Regions from separate parts of the Lysinibacillus parviboronicapiens genome, predicted to be linked through region 1. Evidence: a T-box and tRNA genes for the amino acid it is inferred to sense, from the RefSeq annotation. Region 1 holds a T-box; the other regions hold tRNA genes.

Region 1 (5,834 bases):
TTACCGAAGGTAAATAAAAAACGTATTTATCGTTTGATGAAAATGTGTCGATTAAAATCGGTGATTCGTCGAAAACGAAAAAAATATCGTAAATCGAATCCAGATTATGTAGCAGAAAACATACTCAGTCGCAAGTTCAAAGCAGATAAACCGAATCAAAAATGGTGTACAGATGTCACGGAATTTAAATATGAGAATGGTAAAAAGGCTTATTTAAGCGCCATTATTGATTTATACGATAATTCGATTGTGAGTTATGTATTAGGGCACTCGAATAACAATAAACTTGTTTTTCAAACGATGACACTAGCCATACAAAAATTAAAAGAGGATGAGCATCCACTTATTCATAGCGATCGTGGTTATCAATATACTTCAAAACTTTTCAAACGTATGATAGATGATGCCGAGATGGTACATAGTATGTCTAGAGTGGGACGTTGTATCGATAACGGACCAATCGAGGCTTTTTGGGGTACGCTCAAATGCGAAAAATACTATTTAAATAAATATGATACATATGAAGCGCTAAAAAAAGCAATTTTAGGATACATTTCGTTTTATAATTCAGAGCGCTATCAAGAAAAATTAAACAGCTTGAGCCCCTTGGAATTCAGGTCTCAAGCCGCGTAAAGCATTTTTATTATTTCCACTGTCTACTTGACAGGGAGCAGTTCAAACAACGTGAGGTTCTGATTTATTTTTATTTTGAGGAGATGCCTGTCGTTGAAATAGCTCAGCTTTTAAATATTCCTGAGAGTACAGTGAAAACACGGTTACGTCGTGGACGAGAACTACTAAAGCCAAAGCTAGAACATATTGAGTGGGAGGTGCTTTTGCATGAGTAAATATGGGGTAGAGGTTTTAAAAGATTTAAAAGATAGTAAAAATCGGGTGATGATGAATGTAATAAACCACATTGAACAACGTAAAAAGCCCAAACCTTCTAGACGTCGGCAGTACAGTATTCTCACTATGATTTTAACAGTATGTATTGGGGTGTTTGTTTATAATCAACACAGTGAAAAGAATTTACTTTCATCAAATGATGTCCAAATATTAGATGAAGAGCTATTATCTATGAGTCTAAAATTAGGAGTAGACTCTACTAAAGAACCTCTAAATCCTGCGTTTCAAGAAAGGATAGAAGAATCTCTAAATAGTGCGTTTCAAGCGAGGATAGAAATAGATGCTTATTATGCTTATGCTTTAAGCAAAGGTATTGTTCTAAGGCAAGCGGCCATAGATGAACAAGAAAGATTAACTAGAGAACACTTTGAAAGTATTTCAAAGGATGCTAAATTTATTGAAGACCTTTCAAGAATAAATATAACTCCTGAAAAGTTCTACGAAGAATACATGAAACCAGACAATATAAAATTAGTTGCATATAACGAATTGCTCAAAGATTATTTCAAAAAATATGAGGAATCATTTCAACTTCATGCTCGTTTCGCAGTGAAGAAAGACGCCATAGATTATTTTACTTCTCAGTATAAGGAGGAAATTTCAAATCTAGAGAAAAAATATCAATTGTCAAGTAATCCTAGTGATGCGAGGTCATTCAATAAACAGTATAAATTCGGCCAAATCGTTGCAGTGGAGGGAGATCGTTTCTTAGTTGTTTCAGGAGCATTAGAAGAAAAGATAAGTCACTTACCCTATACAGAAATTATTGAAAAAAAACAAAATGGTGTATGGTTTCCACTTCATGGTGTAAAAGATAAAATTGCTGTCGGCAAGCAGGTGAATATCACATATACTATGAAAGATGACACAATTTCACAAGGCTATGACTTTGCTGCAAATTTAGATGAAATTGAAATTATTGAGTAATTGATGCACGCTTGGATCGAAAAGGTTATTATACAAATTGTAAATACCTTACAAAATTATTATTTTGAAATTGTTGACAATTACATGCTAGTTTGTTACGATGAACCACAATAAAAGCATACAAATTCGTTGATGAGAAAGAGTAGTGTTTCATTTTGTTCTACAGAGAGCCGACAGATTGGTGGAAGTCGGTGTGCAAATGTTTCATGAAAATCCTCTCTGAGAAGATTAGCTGAACTTTAGTAGGCTAATTCGGGTGTCTACCGTTAAAAAGAACACGTATGATTGTACGTTGCTGAGTGCTATTGAGCGTTTTTCAATAGAATTAGGGTGGTATTCGCGGTTAACCCCGTCCCTTACTTGGGACGGGGTTTTTTGTATGCCTTTTATACAATAGTATAGGAGGGAATTACATGCAAGTCGAAGAAAAGAAAGAAACAACTGTAGAGAGAGAAGCAAGAATTCGTAAAATGTGGGAACAAGAAAGAACGTTTCAAGCGTCTGTAGATAATCGTTCAGACAGTAAACCCTTTGTGTTTTATGAAGGACCACCAACAGCAAATGGCTTACCACACGTAGGTCACGCATTTGGAAGAACCATAAAAGATGTCGTGGCTCGTTATAAAACGATGCAAGGCTATCTTGTTGAACGAAAAGCCGGATGGGATACACACGGTTTACCGGTAGAATTAGGTGTCGAAAAAAAGCTTGGGATTTCCGGTAAGCAAGAAATTGAGAACTATGGCATTGAACGATTTATTCAAGAATGTAAAGGGAGCGTCTTTACTTACGAAAAGAAATGGCGATCCTTTACAGAACAACTAGGGTATTGGATTAATATGGAGGATCCGTACTTAACGTTAAGTAACGATTATATTGAATCGGTCTGGCATATTTTGAGTCATGTGCACCAAAACAAGCTTTTATATAAAGGGCATCGTGTTTCCCCGTATTGTCCGAGTTGCCAAACATCGTTAAGTTCCCATGAAGTCGCCCAAGGCTATAAGGATGTTAAAGATTTATCTGTCACAGCGATGTTTAAGCGAAAAGATCGCGATGAGTATTTTCTTGGATGGACTACGACACCTTGGACACTACCAGCAAATGTCGCATTGGCATTAAACCCTCATTTAAAATATGTGCGTGTAAAGAAACACGATAAAATTTATATACTCGCTAAATCGCTTGTTGAAAAAGTATTGCCTGAACCATTTGAGGTGTTAAGTGAGCATGATGGTCATGAATTTGAAGAAACTTCGTATATCTCACCCTTTTCCTATGTAGCAGTCGCAAAGGGGCATGTTGTTGTATTAGCAGATTACGTAACAGAGCAAAGTGGTACGGGGATTGTGCATATTGCACCTGCATACGGAGAAGAGGATTATAAAACTGTTCAACACAATGATTTGTCATTTGTCAACGTTGTAGATTTAAAAGGGTGTTATACACAAGAAGTACCAGAACTTTCAGGGAAATTTGTGAAAGACTGTGATGTCGCTATTATTAAAATGCTGGCAGAAAAAGGGTTATTGTTTGACAAAGAAAAATATGAGCATAGCTACCCACATTGTTGGCGTTGTGATTCACCATTGCTTTACTATGCAACTGATAGCTGGTTTATCAATATGTCGACATTGAAAAATCAATTGCTAGCAAATAATGAGCAAGTAACCTGGTATCCAGAGCACATTAAACACGGTCGATTTGGCAATTTCCTAGAAAACTTAGTGGATTGGAATATTAGCCGCAATCGCTATTGGGGTACTCCGCTAAATGTATGGATTTGTCAGGATTGTGGTCATGAAGAAGCACCCAATAGTATAGCTGCGTTAAGTGTCTTAGCAAAGGGAACTCTTGATGACAAAATGGAATTGCATAAACCATATATTGATGACGTTGTCTGTACTTGCCCAAAATGCAAAGGTGATATGGAACGTACACCAGAGGTTATCGATGTCTGGTTTGATAGTGGTTCGATGCCATTTGCACAACATCATTACCCATTTAGTAATCAGCAAACACATAAAAATCAATTCCCAGCAGATGTGGTCATCGAAGGCATCGACCAAACACGAGGATTTTTCTATAGTTTATTAGCTGTCTCAACATTATTTACAGGAAAGGCACCTTATAAAAATGTACTGTCATTAGGGCATGTATTAGATGAGCATGGACAGAAAATGTCGAAAAGTAAAGGTAATGCTTTAGAACCAGTTGAACTCATCGAACAATACGGAGCAGATGCTTTAAGATGGTCATTTTTAGTTGATAGCTCTGCGTGGAATCCTAAGCGCTTTTCAAAGAAAATAGTCATGGACGCAAAATCAAAACTTGTGGATACACTCGATAATACATTTAAATTCTATCAGCTGTATGCCGAAATCGATGGTTTCCAATACGACTCAGCAAATACAGGTACACGCACAAAACTGGATGATTGGATATTGTCTCGCTTACATCACACAATTCAGCTTGTCACAACAAACATGGACGACTACCAATTTACGCAAGCGACACGTGAAATTGGCAAACTTGTCGAAGAACTAAGCAATTGGTATATCCGTCGTTCACGTGCACGATTTTGGGCAAACGGATTATCAGATGATAAACGAGGAGCGTATAGTACGCTGTACGAATTGCTAACGACTATTAGTCAACTATTAGCGCCATTTACACCCTTTATTGCAGAGGATTTATATAAGCGATTATGTGGTAAAAGTGTACATTTACAAAACTATCCGCCATGTAATACAGCACTGCTTAACCTTCAGCTTGAAAAAGAAATGGAACATGTTTTATCAATCGTGGAACTCGGTAGAAGTCTACGTAATAGTCAAGCTATAAAAGTGAAGCAGCCATTGCGAGAAATTATTGTTTCCGTGGCCAATGACTTGGATAGGTATGCGCAATATACAGCCATCATCAAAGATGAATTAAATATAAAACAATGTATTTGGACAAATGATTTTTCAGCGTATGAAACAATCCACTACAAACTAAATTTCAAAACGGCAGGTGTAGCCTTTGGGCAGCATGTCAATAAAGTAAAAGATTACGTCTTGAATCTAAACGCTGACGAGAAAAAGTCATTACAACGCGATGGTGCAGTAACGCTGAACATCGAAGGGCTCGAAATCACATTATTACCAGTGCATGTAGTAAACGAATCAATGGTAAAAGAACACTATATTTTAGCAGAAGATACATCATGTCGTGTGCTTCTCAACACACACTTAACAGAGGATTTATTGCAAGAAGGGCAGATAAGGGAATTAATCCGCTCCATTCAAGATACTCGAAAAAAATGGGCATTACCTGTTGAACAATATATAGCCATTTCCATCTCAACAGATGCTAAAACAGCTGAAATTATACAACAACACGAGACATTACTTAAAGCAAACGTATTACTTAATGACATAAAATTTGGCGAAAACAGGACAGGAGATAAATTTATTCAAACGGAAGTATTTAACGAAAAAGTTACAATTTATTTCATGCTGTAACGAGTGGAAGCACGAATGCTCAGGAAAGGCCTGCTTGCGCTCGGGTCTCCTGAAGAAACGCTCAGGTCAAGACCTGAGCACTCGAGTCTCCAAAACAATGCGAGTATAGGCACGCAACTTCCAGCTTTTTGATAGAATAAATCCTTTATGTATCATCATTCAATTTACAGTAAATCACTCAATAAATAGATGGCAGTAGCCCAGATAAAAACCGCTGAGCATTTATTGAAGATATTCATAAGGTTCCCAGAGCTGTCGAGTTTTTTTATGGATGCACCAGCAATTGTGAGGCCAAAAAGCCACATCCAGGAAAGTATAATGCACGCAGCAGTGAACAGGATTTGCTCTGTGCCACTGTATTTTAATGCACTTGTTCCAATAACGCCGATCGTGTCCAAAATAGCGTGTGGATTTAAAAGGGACACAGAGAGGGCAAATAATATTTGTTTTTTGACTGGCAGTGCTTCGCTGTCTTTAGTTTTTGTTGGATTG
Region 2 (5,834 bases), 1.3 Mb from region 1:
CCGTTTGAGAAATGGGGGGACGCAGTAGGATAGGGTAAGCGCGCCGTTGGTTGTGCGCGTCCAAGCAGTAAGGCGTGTGTGTAGGCAAATCCGCACACTGTAACGTTGAGCTGTGATGGCGAGTCCTTTAAGGACGAAGTTCCTGATTTCACACTGCCAAGAAAAGCCTCTATCGAGGTGAGAGGTGCCCGTACCGCAAACCGACACAGGTAGTCGAGGAGAGAATCCTAAGGTGTGCGAGAGAACTCTCGTTAAGGAACTCGGCAAAATGACCCCGTAACTTCGGGAGAAGGGGTGCTCTTGAGCGTGCAAGCGCATGAGAGCCGCAGTGAATAGGCCCAGGCGACTGTTTAGCAAAAACACAGGTCTCTGCAAAACCGTAAGGTGACGTATAGGGGCTGACGCCTGCCCGGTGCTGGAAGGTTAAGAGGAGTGGTTAGCGCAAGCGAAGCTGCGAATTGAAGCCCCAGTAAACGGCGGCCGTAACTATAACGGTCCTAAGGTAGCGAAATTCCTTGTCGGGTAAGTTCCGACCCGCACGAAAGGCGTAACGATCTGGGCACTGTCTCAACGAGAGACTCGGTGAAATTATAGTACCTGTGAAGATGCAGGTTACCCGCGACAGGACGGAAAGACCCCGTGGAGCTTTACTGTAGCCTGATATTGAATTTTGGTACAACTTGTACAGGATAGGTAGGAGCCAGAGATCTCGGAGCGCCAGCTTCGAAGGAGGCGTCGGTGGGATACTACCCTGGTTGTATTGAAATTCTAACCCATGCCCCTTAGCGGGGCAGGAGACAGTGTCAGGCGGACAGTTTGACTGGGGCGGTCGCCTCCTAAAAGGTAACGGAGGCGCCCAAAGGTTCCCTCAGAATGGTTGGAAATCATTCGTAGAGTGTAAAGGCACAAGGGAGCTTGACTGCGAGACCTACAAGTCGAGCAGGGTCGAAAGACGGGCTTAGTGATCCGGTGGTTCCGCATGGAAGGGCCATCGCTCAACGGATAAAAGCTACCCCGGGGATAACAGGCTTATCTCCCCCAAGAGTCCACATCGACGGGGAGGTTTGGCACCTCGATGTCGGCTCATCGCATCCTGGGGCTGTAGTCGGTCCCAAGGGTTGGGCTGTTCGCCCATTAAAGCGGTACGCGAGCTGGGTTCAGAACGTCGTGAGACAGTTCGGTCCCTATCCGTCGTGGGCGTAGGAAATTTGAGAGGAGCTGTCCTTAGTACGAGAGGACCGGGATGGACACACCGCTGGTGTACCAGTTGTCTTGCCAAAGGCATCGCTGGGTAGCTATGTGTGGACGGGATAAGTGCTGAAAGCATCTAAGCATGAAGCCCCCCTCAAGATGAGATTTCCCATTACGCAAGTAAGTAAGATCCCTCAAAGACGATGAGGTAGATAGGTTCGAGGTGGAAGTGTGGTGACACATGGAGCTGACGAATACTAATCGATCGAGGACTTAACCAAAATGTTTGAAACATTCAATGTACCGTTTATCCAGTTTTGAAAGAACAACATCTTTCTACATAGGGTTTCAAGATACAAGTAGTTCGAGAAAGCGATGGAAGCTGACAAAGAAATACGGCGTATATTGGAAGCCGACAATAGTCTAGTGATGATGGCAAAGAGGTCACACCCGTTCCCATACCGAACACGGAAGTTAAGCTCTTTAGCGCCGATGGTAGTTGGGGGCTTCCCCCTGTGAGAGTAGGACATCGCTAGGCATAATACCCAGGAGGATTAGCTCAGCTGGGAGAGCATCTGCCTTACAAGCAGAGGGTCGGCGGTTCGAGCCCGTCATCCTCCACCATATGCCGGTTTAGCTCAGCAGGTAGAGCAACTGACTTGTAATCAGTAGGTCGTGGGTTCGATTCCTATAGCCGGCACCATAGTTTTGAGCCATTAGCTCAGTTGGTAGAGCATCTGACTTTTAATCAGAGGGTCGAAGGTTCGAGTCCTTCATGGCTCACCATTTAAATTGCCAACAAAATATGCGGGTGTGGCGGAATTGGCAGACGCACTAGACTTAGGATCTAGCGCCGCAAGGCGTGGGGGTTCGACTCCCTTCACCCGCACCATTTTTTAGAATTTCATAATTGCCAGGATAAATAAATCTTATGCACATGCGGAAGTAGTTCAGTGGTAGAACACCACCTTGCCAAGGTGGGGGTCGCGAGTTCGAACCTCGTCTTCCGCTCCAACATGTGCCGGGGTGGCGGAACTGGCAGACGCACAGGACTTAAAATCCTGCGGTAGGTGACTACCGTGCCGGTTCGATTCCGGCCCTCGGCACCATTTTTATTCTAGTAAATAGCGCCCGTAGCTCAATTGGATAGAGCGTCTGACTACGGATCAGAAGGTTGTGGGTTCGACTCCTGCCGGGCGCGCCATATATATTTCGGAATGTAGCTCAGCTTGGTAGAGCACTTGGTTTGGGACCAAGGGGTCGTAGGTTCGAATCCTGTCATTCCGACCATTATTTTGGGGCCTTAGCTCAGCTGGGAGAGCGCCTGCCTTGCACGCAGGAGGTCAGCGGTTCGATCCCGCTAGGCTCCACCATAAAATTATAACCAGTTATAAAGATCCTGGCGGCGTAGCTCAGCTGGCTAGAGCATTCGGTTCATACCCGAAAGGTCGTGGGTTCGACTCCCTCTGCCGCCATCTTAAAGGACCTTTAGCTCAGTTGGTTAGAGCAGACGGCTCATAACCGTCCGGTCGCAGGTTCGAGTCCTGCAAGGTCCACCATTTATATATTGTTACGGAGGTATACCCAAGTCTGGCTGAAGGGATCGGTCTTGAAAACCGACAGGCGGGTAACACCGCGCGGGGGTTCGAATCCCTCTACCTCCTCCAGTTTTAAATTTTATAAATGGTGTTCTAAAAAACTCGGTATAATTAACATTCATATTGTCGCGGGGTGGAGCAGTGGTAGCTCGTCGGGCTCATAACCCGAAGGTCGTTGGTTCAAATCCGGCCCCCGCAACCAAATGGTCCCGTGGTGTAGCGGTTAACATGCCTGCCTGTCACGCAGGAGATCGCCGGTTCGATCCCGGTCGGGACCGCCATTTTTATAATAAGAGGTTCATGTAAGCAAAAAGATCGAAGAAGCAAACGAGTGCATGAAGGAGCGTACTTACAGTACGTGACTGAATAAACGAGAGTGGCTGATAAAGATATTTGCAGCTTAGCATGGAACGTATGGGTCAGTAGCTCAGTTGGTAGAGCATTAGATTGAAGCTCTAAGTGTCGGCGGTTCGATTCCGTCCTGACCCACCATACATGCGGGTGTAGTTTAATGGTAAAACCTCAGCCTTCCAAGCTGATGTCGTGAGTTCGATTCTCATCACCCGCTCCAAATGGGCCTATAGCTCAGCTGGTTAGAGCGCACGCCTGATAAGCGTGAGGTCGATGGTTCGAGTCCATTTAGGCCCACCATTATTCCGAAGTAGCTCAGTTGGTAGTAGCACCTGACTGTTAATCAGGTTGTCGCAGGTTCGAGTCCTGCCTTCGGAGCCATTTTTTTATTTACGGGGAAGTACTCAAGAGGCTGAAGAGGCGCCCCTGCTAAGGGTGTAGGTCGGGTAACCGGCGCGAGGGTTCAAATCCCTCCTTCTCCGCCATTGGCCCCTTGGTCAAGCGGTTAAGACACCGCCCTTTCACGGCGGTAACACGGGTTCGAATCCCGTAGGGGTCATACTAAAGCACAGTAGATGTAAAACATCTACTGTGCTTTTTTTATGAAGAAAAATATAAAAGAAGCTTCAAAGAATTATAGTATTGGAAAAAGTAGGAGAAGCTTGTCGAGGTAAAGTAACTGCAACTGGGCTCTATGCCGAAGTGCAAGTATTATTTATTGGTGGAAGTCAAGTGTTCCAAAATTACTTACAAAATATATTTATTAGATTCCAAACAGTGTTGTCCTTTTAGAAATAAAAAATCGTCTAACTAAAGATAGTAGACGATTTTTTTATTATCCTCGTGCTAGCATTCTTTCGAGTGAACTACGGGCTTCTTTTGCAATATGGGGGTCCACTTGAATGCGATTATGTGGCTTTCCCTGTTCAATACTTTCAAGTGACCACAGCAGATGTGGGAGATCAATTCGATTCATTGTAAGACAAGGACAAAAATTCTTATTCAACGAGATAATCTGTTTATCTGAATGGTGTAACATCATACGATTAACTAGATTCATTTCTGTGCCGATTGCCCATGCAGAACCGCTAGGGGCATTATTAATAGTATCAATAATGTATTTCGTTGAGCCTGCATCATCCGCTGCCGCAACAACTTCACGGCTACATTCCGGATGCACGATAATGCGCATATTTGGATGTGCCTGACGAACCATTTCTGTATGTTGCACGGTAAAGCCTTCGTGGACGGAACAATGTCCTTTCCATAAAATTACTTGAATGTTTTCTGACGACTGTTCTGTCTCAAGGGTATTGGTATGTGGATTCCAAACAGCCATATTTTCAAGAGGTACGCCCAAATCATAAGCGGTATTTCTACCTAAATGCTGATCGGGTAGAAATAAAATACGTTGCTTTTGACTAAATGCCCATTTTACCATTTCCTTTGCGTTGGAGGATGTTACACATGCGCCTCCATAATGTCCTGTAAATGCTTTTATTGCCGCAGTCGAATTGACATATGTTAACGGTATAATCGTATCACCGAAAAGTTGCTGTAAGATGGACCATGCTTGTTCTGTTTGATAAATGTCTGCCATGTCTGCCATTGAGCAGCCTGCTCGCATATCTGGCAAGTAGACATGCTGTTTCTCAGTGGTTAACATATCGGCTGTTTCAGCCATAAAATGTACCCCACAGAAAACGATATGCTTGGCTTCCTTATTTGCAGCAGATAATTGCGCGAGCTGTAAAGAATCTCCTGTAGCATCAGCAAATTGAATCACTTCGTCTTTTTGATAATGATGGCCAGGAATAAAAAGCTGACGACCCAGTTTCTTTTTAATAGCTAGAATGCGAGATTCCATGTCAGTTCTTGATAGTGTTCGATAATGCTCTGGGAGTAGGGTAGCTTGTTGTAATAAACTAGTTATTGACAAGTGGATGATCTCCTTTCATTTGTACAAGTGCGCTAATATCAAACGCTTTTACCGAATGAGTTAGTGCGCCAAGTGAGATCCATTGGATACCAGATTCTGCATAGGCATGTAGATTATCTAGCGTAATCCCACCGGATGCCTCCGTAGCGATATGCGCAGGAACGGCTGGGAGCCATGCCTGTATTTCTTCTGGCGTTCGATTATCAAACATAATAATATCAGCACCTGATGCAATGGCTTCTTTCAATTGATCTTTTGTTTCAATTTCTACTTCAATTTTTACCGTATGACCAACTTTGCTACGAGCAGCTTGCACAGCTTTTGAAATGCTCCCTGCAAAAGCAATATGGTTATCCTTTAGCATAATTGCATCGTATAATCCACTGCGATGATTAAAGGCTCCACCTACCCGTACTGCATATTTATCGAGCATACGTAATCCAGGTATCGTTTTACGGGTATCGCAAATTTTTGCTCCTGTCCCTGCTGTTTCACGAACAGCTAAGTTGGTAGCTGTAGCGATGGCAGACATACGCTGAATGAGATTCAAAATGACACGCTCACCAATTAATAATTTTTGTAGAGGTCCTTTGACAATAGCGAGTAAATCACCTGTATTTACTGCATCACCATCTTTTTTATGCAAAATGATATCCATCGAGGAATCCAGTAGTAGAAAACCGTGCTCGATGATAAGTGCTCCACAGAAAATACCACTATCTTTCGCATAAAAGGAAAAAGTCCCTTTTTGATCA
Region 3 (5,834 bases), 1.3 Mb from region 1:
AATTTCAGAACTTATTAAAACAGGCGCTTTATCATCTCTTATAAAGTTATACACTGTTGAGAAAGTGGCCGCTTCACCTGATAAGTCGGTAATGACACGACCAGCTGCTGTTCCAATAGTAGTAATTCCTTGAAGTATATTTTTTGGATCAACCGTCACATTGATTAAGCGACCATTTTTAGGATCTTTCTCTATTTTGTTCACGGATAAAGAAGTCTGTCCGCTTTTAATTAAAAGATCATATCCATAAAGTGGTTGAATCTCTTCTGAGAATAGTAACTGGAATGTATTTGGACCAGTTTGTATGACAGAAGATAATGTTGGTGGAATACCATCCTTATCTCCTTTTTTCACTGTTACAGTGGCAGGGTTTGGAGAAATTATATTTCCTGACAAATCTGTAGCCGCTACGAATGTAATCTGCATAGCTGTACCTGGTGTTAAATAACTACCATTCACTGTTGCAGCTGATAAATCAAAGGTTGCTTCAGTTGAGTTTTGTTCAATACTGCCCGTTACATTCATTACTCTTGTTCCATTTGGTAATGTAAATTGAATGCGTTCATTTTGGAATGCTGCCATCGGCTCGGAAAACTGGACTTTTACGATTGACGAGTTGTTTCCTTGCGTTGTTCCCAGAATAGTAGGTGGTTGTGTATCCCCAGCAACGACAAAATTTGCATCAGCTTTTGTAAGCAGTAAGCCTTTTTCAGACTTGATGTTATTTAACACATAACGATGTGTACCTTTTAATGGCTCATTTACTGTAAAGATGACTGATTTTCTATCAGTACTAATTTCTGTTTTCACAATTGATAGTGCTCTTAAAGTATCCACATTAGAGAAAGCCACAATATTATCCTGTAATTTTCCATCTGCTTTTACTACAGAGAGCGGGTCAATTGCTAGGTTGAAAACAACTTTGATTTGAGAGGCGTTGATGCCCTCAATCGATTGCACCTTTAGCTCATTGACTTCATATGTAACAACAGCTGAATAAGATTTATCGTTAATTTTAAAATCTACCTTTGTCTCCACATTTTCAGTAAGTGGCGTTGCTAATGTTACCTTATGGCTTGTCCCATCTGTTAATGTAACTTGTAGTGTATTGGCATCTACAACTTTAACCGTTTGGATGAGTAAAGCATGTTCTTTTATCATATCATCGATATTTGTCATAGTACGATGTAAAAAAGACGCAAATTGGCCACGTGTTAATGTGTTCGCTGGATTAAATGCCTTGACGTTTGTAATCTTTGCATACTCTAGTGCAATAACTGCCTCACGATTTTCTATTGAGGTATTTTTTAAATCTGTAATAGAAGATTTATAGTTTTCTTCTTTATACTTCGCAATTAAATCGATATCATAAACTGTTTCAATAGCACTTACTAAATAAGAAGCCATTTGTTCACGTGTAATATTTTCGGAAGGCGATAACTTGTTATTAGTACCTTTGGAAATACCAGTATCGTATATAAGTGCTGCATATTGTAGTAACTCTTTATCTTTTGTAGATGCAGGCTGCAAGTCTGTAAAACGTACTTTTTTATTGTAATCTGCTGGCACTTGATAGTGTTCTGATACAAGCCATTTCCCTAAAAATTTAGTGACATTACCACGTGTAAGAGTAGCGTTGGGTCTAAATGTACCGTCAGTATATCCACCTACAATTTTTGCATCTGCTAGTGCTAAAATTCCCTCTTTATGGTCACTCTTTGCAATATCTGTAAAGGAGGCTGCACTTGCAGTAGGAACAACAGCTGTCGCAATTAAGGCAGCAGATGCTGTACTCACAATCCATTTACTTTGCTTTTTTTTCACATTAATAACCTCCTATTAATTCTATTCATCTCTATTATAAAAGAAAGATGGATTTATTCCAAAGGATATACCAATATTATCGAGTTTTACCATGGAATATTTGTCTAATTATATAGTAAACAATTAGCAAATAGAAATATTTTGAGATGGATTGACAAAGAAGATGATCATAAGAATCAACTTTTGATTAAACAATTGTTAAAAGCTTTCTTATTAACGATAATATTTAGTACAACTACACCTAACATTCACAATAAACAAATCTCATAACGACTCTTGCTAATAGATAATAGTCGGTGGAAAAGTTAAGGAGAAAAATTGAAACGCTTTACCGAATTTACCACTCAATATGACAATGACTTGGATTGGGAACAACAAACGAGGCGTTTATAGAGCAACTATTGTATTAGATTTAAAAAGCATCATAAAAAAAAAGCAGTAGATGTATTTTACATCTACTGCTTTTTGGTATGACCCCTACGGGATTCGAACCCGTGTTACCGCCGTGAAAGGGCGGTGTCTTAACCGCTTGACCAAGGGGCCAATGGCGGAGAAGGAGGGATTTGAACCCTCGCGCCGGTTACCCGACCTACACCCTTAGCAGGGGCGCCTCTTCAGCCTCTTGAGTACTTCCCCGTAAATAAAAAAATGGCTCCGAAGGCAGGACTCGAACCTGCGACAACCTGATTAACAGTCAGGTGCTACTACCAACTGAGCTACTTCGGAATAATGGTGGGCCTAAATGGACTCGAACCATCGACCTCACGCTTATCAGGCGTGCGCTCTAACCAGCTGAGCTATAGGCCCATTTGGAGCGGGTGATGAGAATCGAACTCACGACATCAGCTTGGAAGGCTGAGGTTTTACCATTAAACTACACCCGCATGTATGGTGGGTCAGGACGGAATCGAACCGCCGACACTTAGAGCTTCAATCTAATGCTCTACCAACTGAGCTACTGACCCATACGTTCCATGCTAAGCTGCAAATATCTTTATCAGCCACTCTCGTTTATTCAGTCACGTACTGTAAGTACGCTCCTTCATGCACTCGTTTGCTTCTTCGATCTTTTTGCTTACATGAACCTCTTATTATAAAAATGGCGGTCCCGACCGGGATCGAACCGGCGATCTCCTGCGTGACAGGCAGGCATGTTAACCGCTACACCACGGGACCATTTGGTTGCGGGGGCCGGATTTGAACCAACGACCTTCGGGTTATGAGCCCGACGAGCTACCACTGCTCCACCCCGCGACAATATGAATGTTAATTATACCGAGTTTTTTAGAACACCATTTATAAAATTTAAAACTGGAGGAGGTAGAGGGATTCGAACCCCCGCGCGGTGTTACCCGCCTGTCGGTTTTCAAGACCGATCCCTTCAGCCAGACTTGGGTATACCTCCGTAACAATATATAAATGGTGGACCTTGCAGGACTCGAACCTGCGACCGGACGGTTATGAGCCGTCTGCTCTAACCAACTGAGCTAAAGGTCCTTTAAGATGGCGGCAGAGGGAGTCGAACCCACGACCTTTCGGGTATGAACCGAATGCTCTAGCCAGCTGAGCTACGCCGCCAGGATCTTTATAACTGGTTATAATTTTATGGTGGAGCCTAGCGGGATCGAACCGCTGACCTCCTGCGTGCAAGGCAGGCGCTCTCCCAGCTGAGCTAAGGCCCCAAAATAATGGTCGGAATGACAGGATTCGAACCTACGACCCCTTGGTCCCAAACCAAGTGCTCTACCAAGCTGAGCTACATTCCGAAATATATATGGCGCGCCCGGCAGGAGTCGAACCCACAACCTTCTGATCCGTAGTCAGACGCTCTATCCAATTGAGCTACGGGCGCTATTTACTAGAATAAAAATGGTGCCGAGGGCCGGAATCGAACCGGCACGGTAGTCACCTACCGCAGGATTTTAAGTCCTGTGCGTCTGCCAGTTCCGCCACCCCGGCACATGTTGGAGCGGAAGACGAGGTTCGAACTCGCGACCCCCACCTTGGCAAGGTGGTGTTCTACCACTGAACTACTTCCGCATGTGCATAAGATTTATTTATCCTGGCAATTATGAAATTCTAAAAAATGGTGCGGGTGAAGGGAGTCGAACCCCCACGCCTTGCGGCGCTAGATCCTAAGTCTAGTGCGTCTGCCAATTCCGCCACACCCGCATATTTTGTTGGCAATTTAAATGGTGAGCCATGAAGGACTCGAACCTTCGACCCTCTGATTAAAAGTCAGATGCTCTACCAACTGAGCTAATGGCTCAAAACTATGGTGCCGGCTATAGGAATCGAACCCACGACCTACTGATTACAAGTCAGTTGCTCTACCTGCTGAGCTAAACCGGCATATGGTGGAGGATGACGGGCTCGAACCGCCGACCCTCTGCTTGTAAGGCAGATGCTCTCCCAGCTGAGCTAATCCTCCTGGGTATTATGCCTAGCGATGTCCTACTCTCACAGGGGGAAGCCCCCAACTACCATCGGCGCTAAAGAGCTTAACTTCCGTGTTCGGTATGGGAACGGGTGTGACCTCTTTGCCATCATCACTAGACTCTACTTCATCTTTAACATACTATGTATTACTTATATCTTAAAGTTCTTTGTGTTTTGAAGTTGTTTACCTGTCCTTCAAGACAAGAATTATTGTATAACGTTTTCTTACATTGTGCAACACTTTTTTATAAAAAAAAGAAATTATTACTTTTTAAAGATATTTTTGTCATGTAAGAGAATTTATCACTCTGCTAATCATTATAACAATTGTTTTTTCAAAAGAAAACATTTTTATTTACATCAAAAAAATGTTTTGTAGTTGCTATGTTAAATATTTACTCTATTAGTAATCAATAATGCCTCGACATTATTACGTCCGGAATCGGCTTTGTGCTTGCACAAAGAACTCCTTTTCGATTTCCGTGACATCCGCCGGAGGCTTTAACTTATTTTAGCGGATGTTTGTACACCCTGAAAAGCAACTTAAATCCGCATTCATCTCACCACCTATAGAGGTGGGAGACTTCTGCTGAAAGAAGTTAAATACAGTAGAACTCAGGCCTTAACGATACGTCTTGTTAGAATGCCTGAGTATTTTAATATTTTTTGTAGGTACTACATTGCTCATACATTTTAATTTTTTATCCTATACGTTATTTAGCATTATTATTCTAAATATTAGTAAGGGCTGCTAATAATTGGTCAATTTCTTTAAATGTAGTTTTTGGACCAAAGGATATTCTGAAAAATTGGCGAGCTTCTTCCATAGTATAGCCCATCGATAAAATTGCTTTCGTGCCAGACTCGCTATGAATATCACATGCACTACCTGTAGATATGCATATACCCGCTTCATTTAATCTTAATAAAACATATTGTCCTTCTACTTTATCCATCACAATACCACATATATTTGGTAGTTGCTCCCCACATTCGATCATACGACATGTAGTTGGTAAATTTTCTTGTAAATAAAGACGTAATGCCTCATAATCTTGTAGCTTGTAATGAAAATCTTCTATTGCAGTTGCAAATGCTACGATAGCTGGCGTATCCAGTGTTCCCCCTCTTAAGCCGCGCTCATGAGTCACACCTGGTGTTAATGCAGGTACACAAATTTTGGGATTAATATAAACAGCCCCACAGCCTTTTGGTCCAGCAATTTTATGTGCTGAAACTGTCATAGCATCCACCTGTTGTGCAAAAGTAACTTTACAAAATGATTGTACGCAATCTACATGAAAATATATATCAGATTCCTTAGCCAAAGCTGCAATTTCATCTATAGGTTGAATTGCCCCTAATTCTGAATTAACATGTTGGATAGTTATAAGCGCTGTATCATCTCTTAACACTTCGCGTAATTGCTCTACATGAATACTACCACTTCGTTGTAAGGGTAATTTTGTCACAACAAATCCCATTTTCTCAAGTGTATTTAATGCCGCATGAACTGAAGTATGTTCTGCTTGTGAAGAAATAATATGTTTTCCTTTCTTTGAAGCCAAAGC

What was found. The T-box of region 1 lies ahead of ileS (isoleucine--tRNA ligase). A T-box ahead of a tRNA ligase gene usually reads a tRNA of that ligase, here a tRNA-Ile.
Region 2: it has a tRNA-Ile gene. The T-box ahead of ileS (isoleucine--tRNA ligase) is inferred to sense a tRNA for this amino acid. The anticodon was not compared.
Region 3: it has a tRNA-Ile gene. The T-box ahead of ileS (isoleucine--tRNA ligase) is inferred to sense a tRNA for this amino acid. The anticodon was not compared.

Annotation. Positions count from the first base shown of each region.
Region 1 covers NZ_CP073713.1:2,432,440-2,438,273, forward strand. The annotation lists one part of gene C9J31_RS24270 (IS3 family transposase) at 1-633, shown strand, start outside; gene C9J31_RS23985 (RNA polymerase sigma factor) at 612-848, shown strand; gene C9J31_RS11630 (hypothetical protein) at 841-1,836, shown strand; T-box leader at 1,957-2,196, shown strand; gene ileS (isoleucine--tRNA ligase) at 2,250-5,342, shown strand; gene C9J31_RS11640 (LysE/ArgO family amino acid transporter) at 5,507-5,834, opposite strand, start outside.
Region 2 covers NZ_CP073713.1:3,768,959-3,774,792, reverse strand. The annotation lists rRNA gene C9J31_RS18350 (23S ribosomal RNA) at 1-1,472, shown strand, start outside; rRNA gene rrf (5S ribosomal RNA) at 1,614-1,729, shown strand; tRNA gene C9J31_RS18340 (tRNA-Val) at 1,740-1,815, shown strand; tRNA gene C9J31_RS18335 (tRNA-Thr) at 1,819-1,894, shown strand; tRNA gene C9J31_RS18330 (tRNA-Lys) at 1,902-1,977, shown strand; tRNA gene C9J31_RS18325 (tRNA-Leu) at 1,999-2,083, shown strand; tRNA gene C9J31_RS18320 (tRNA-Gly) at 2,131-2,205, shown strand; tRNA gene C9J31_RS18315 (tRNA-Leu) at 2,212-2,300, shown strand; tRNA gene C9J31_RS18310 (tRNA-Arg) at 2,319-2,395, shown strand; tRNA gene C9J31_RS18305 (tRNA-Pro) at 2,405-2,481, shown strand; tRNA gene C9J31_RS18300 (tRNA-Ala) at 2,489-2,564, shown strand; tRNA gene C9J31_RS18295 (tRNA-Met) at 2,593-2,666, shown strand; tRNA gene C9J31_RS18290 (tRNA-Ile) at 2,674-2,750, shown strand; tRNA gene C9J31_RS18285 (tRNA-Ser) at 2,766-2,858, shown strand; tRNA gene C9J31_RS18280 (tRNA-Met) at 2,917-2,991, shown strand; tRNA gene C9J31_RS18275 (tRNA-Asp) at 2,995-3,070, shown strand; tRNA gene C9J31_RS18270 (tRNA-Phe) at 3,206-3,281, shown strand; tRNA gene C9J31_RS18265 (tRNA-Gly) at 3,287-3,360, shown strand; tRNA gene C9J31_RS18260 (tRNA-Ile) at 3,364-3,440, shown strand; tRNA gene C9J31_RS18255 (tRNA-Asn) at 3,445-3,521, shown strand; tRNA gene C9J31_RS18250 (tRNA-Ser) at 3,535-3,625, shown strand; tRNA gene C9J31_RS18245 (tRNA-Glu) at 3,628-3,699, shown strand; gene C9J31_RS18240 (hypothetical protein) at 3,783-3,932, shown strand; gene nadA (quinolinate synthase NadA) at 3,976-5,079, opposite strand; gene nadC (carboxylating nicotinate-nucleotide diphosphorylase) at 5,066-5,834, opposite strand, start outside.
Region 3 covers NZ_CP073713.1:3,761,156-3,766,989, forward strand. The annotation lists gene C9J31_RS18110 (S-layer homology domain-containing protein) at 1-1,824, opposite strand, end outside; tRNA gene C9J31_RS18115 (tRNA-Glu) at 2,296-2,367, opposite strand; tRNA gene C9J31_RS18120 (tRNA-Ser) at 2,370-2,460, opposite strand; tRNA gene C9J31_RS18125 (tRNA-Asn) at 2,474-2,550, opposite strand; tRNA gene C9J31_RS18130 (tRNA-Ile) at 2,555-2,631, opposite strand; tRNA gene C9J31_RS18135 (tRNA-Gly) at 2,635-2,708, opposite strand; tRNA gene C9J31_RS18140 (tRNA-Phe) at 2,714-2,789, opposite strand; tRNA gene C9J31_RS18145 (tRNA-Asp) at 2,925-3,000, opposite strand; tRNA gene C9J31_RS18150 (tRNA-Met) at 3,004-3,078, opposite strand; tRNA gene C9J31_RS18155 (tRNA-Ser) at 3,137-3,229, opposite strand; tRNA gene C9J31_RS18160 (tRNA-Ile) at 3,245-3,321, opposite strand; tRNA gene C9J31_RS18165 (tRNA-Met) at 3,329-3,402, opposite strand; tRNA gene C9J31_RS18170 (tRNA-Ala) at 3,431-3,506, opposite strand; tRNA gene C9J31_RS18175 (tRNA-Pro) at 3,514-3,590, opposite strand; tRNA gene C9J31_RS18180 (tRNA-Arg) at 3,600-3,676, opposite strand; tRNA gene C9J31_RS18185 (tRNA-Leu) at 3,695-3,783, opposite strand; tRNA gene C9J31_RS18190 (tRNA-Gly) at 3,790-3,864, opposite strand; tRNA gene C9J31_RS18195 (tRNA-Leu) at 3,912-3,996, opposite strand; tRNA gene C9J31_RS18200 (tRNA-Lys) at 4,018-4,093, opposite strand; tRNA gene C9J31_RS18205 (tRNA-Thr) at 4,101-4,176, opposite strand; tRNA gene C9J31_RS18210 (tRNA-Val) at 4,180-4,255, opposite strand; rRNA gene rrf (5S ribosomal RNA) at 4,266-4,381, opposite strand; gene C9J31_RS18220 (cysteine desulfurase family protein) at 4,995-5,834, opposite strand, start outside.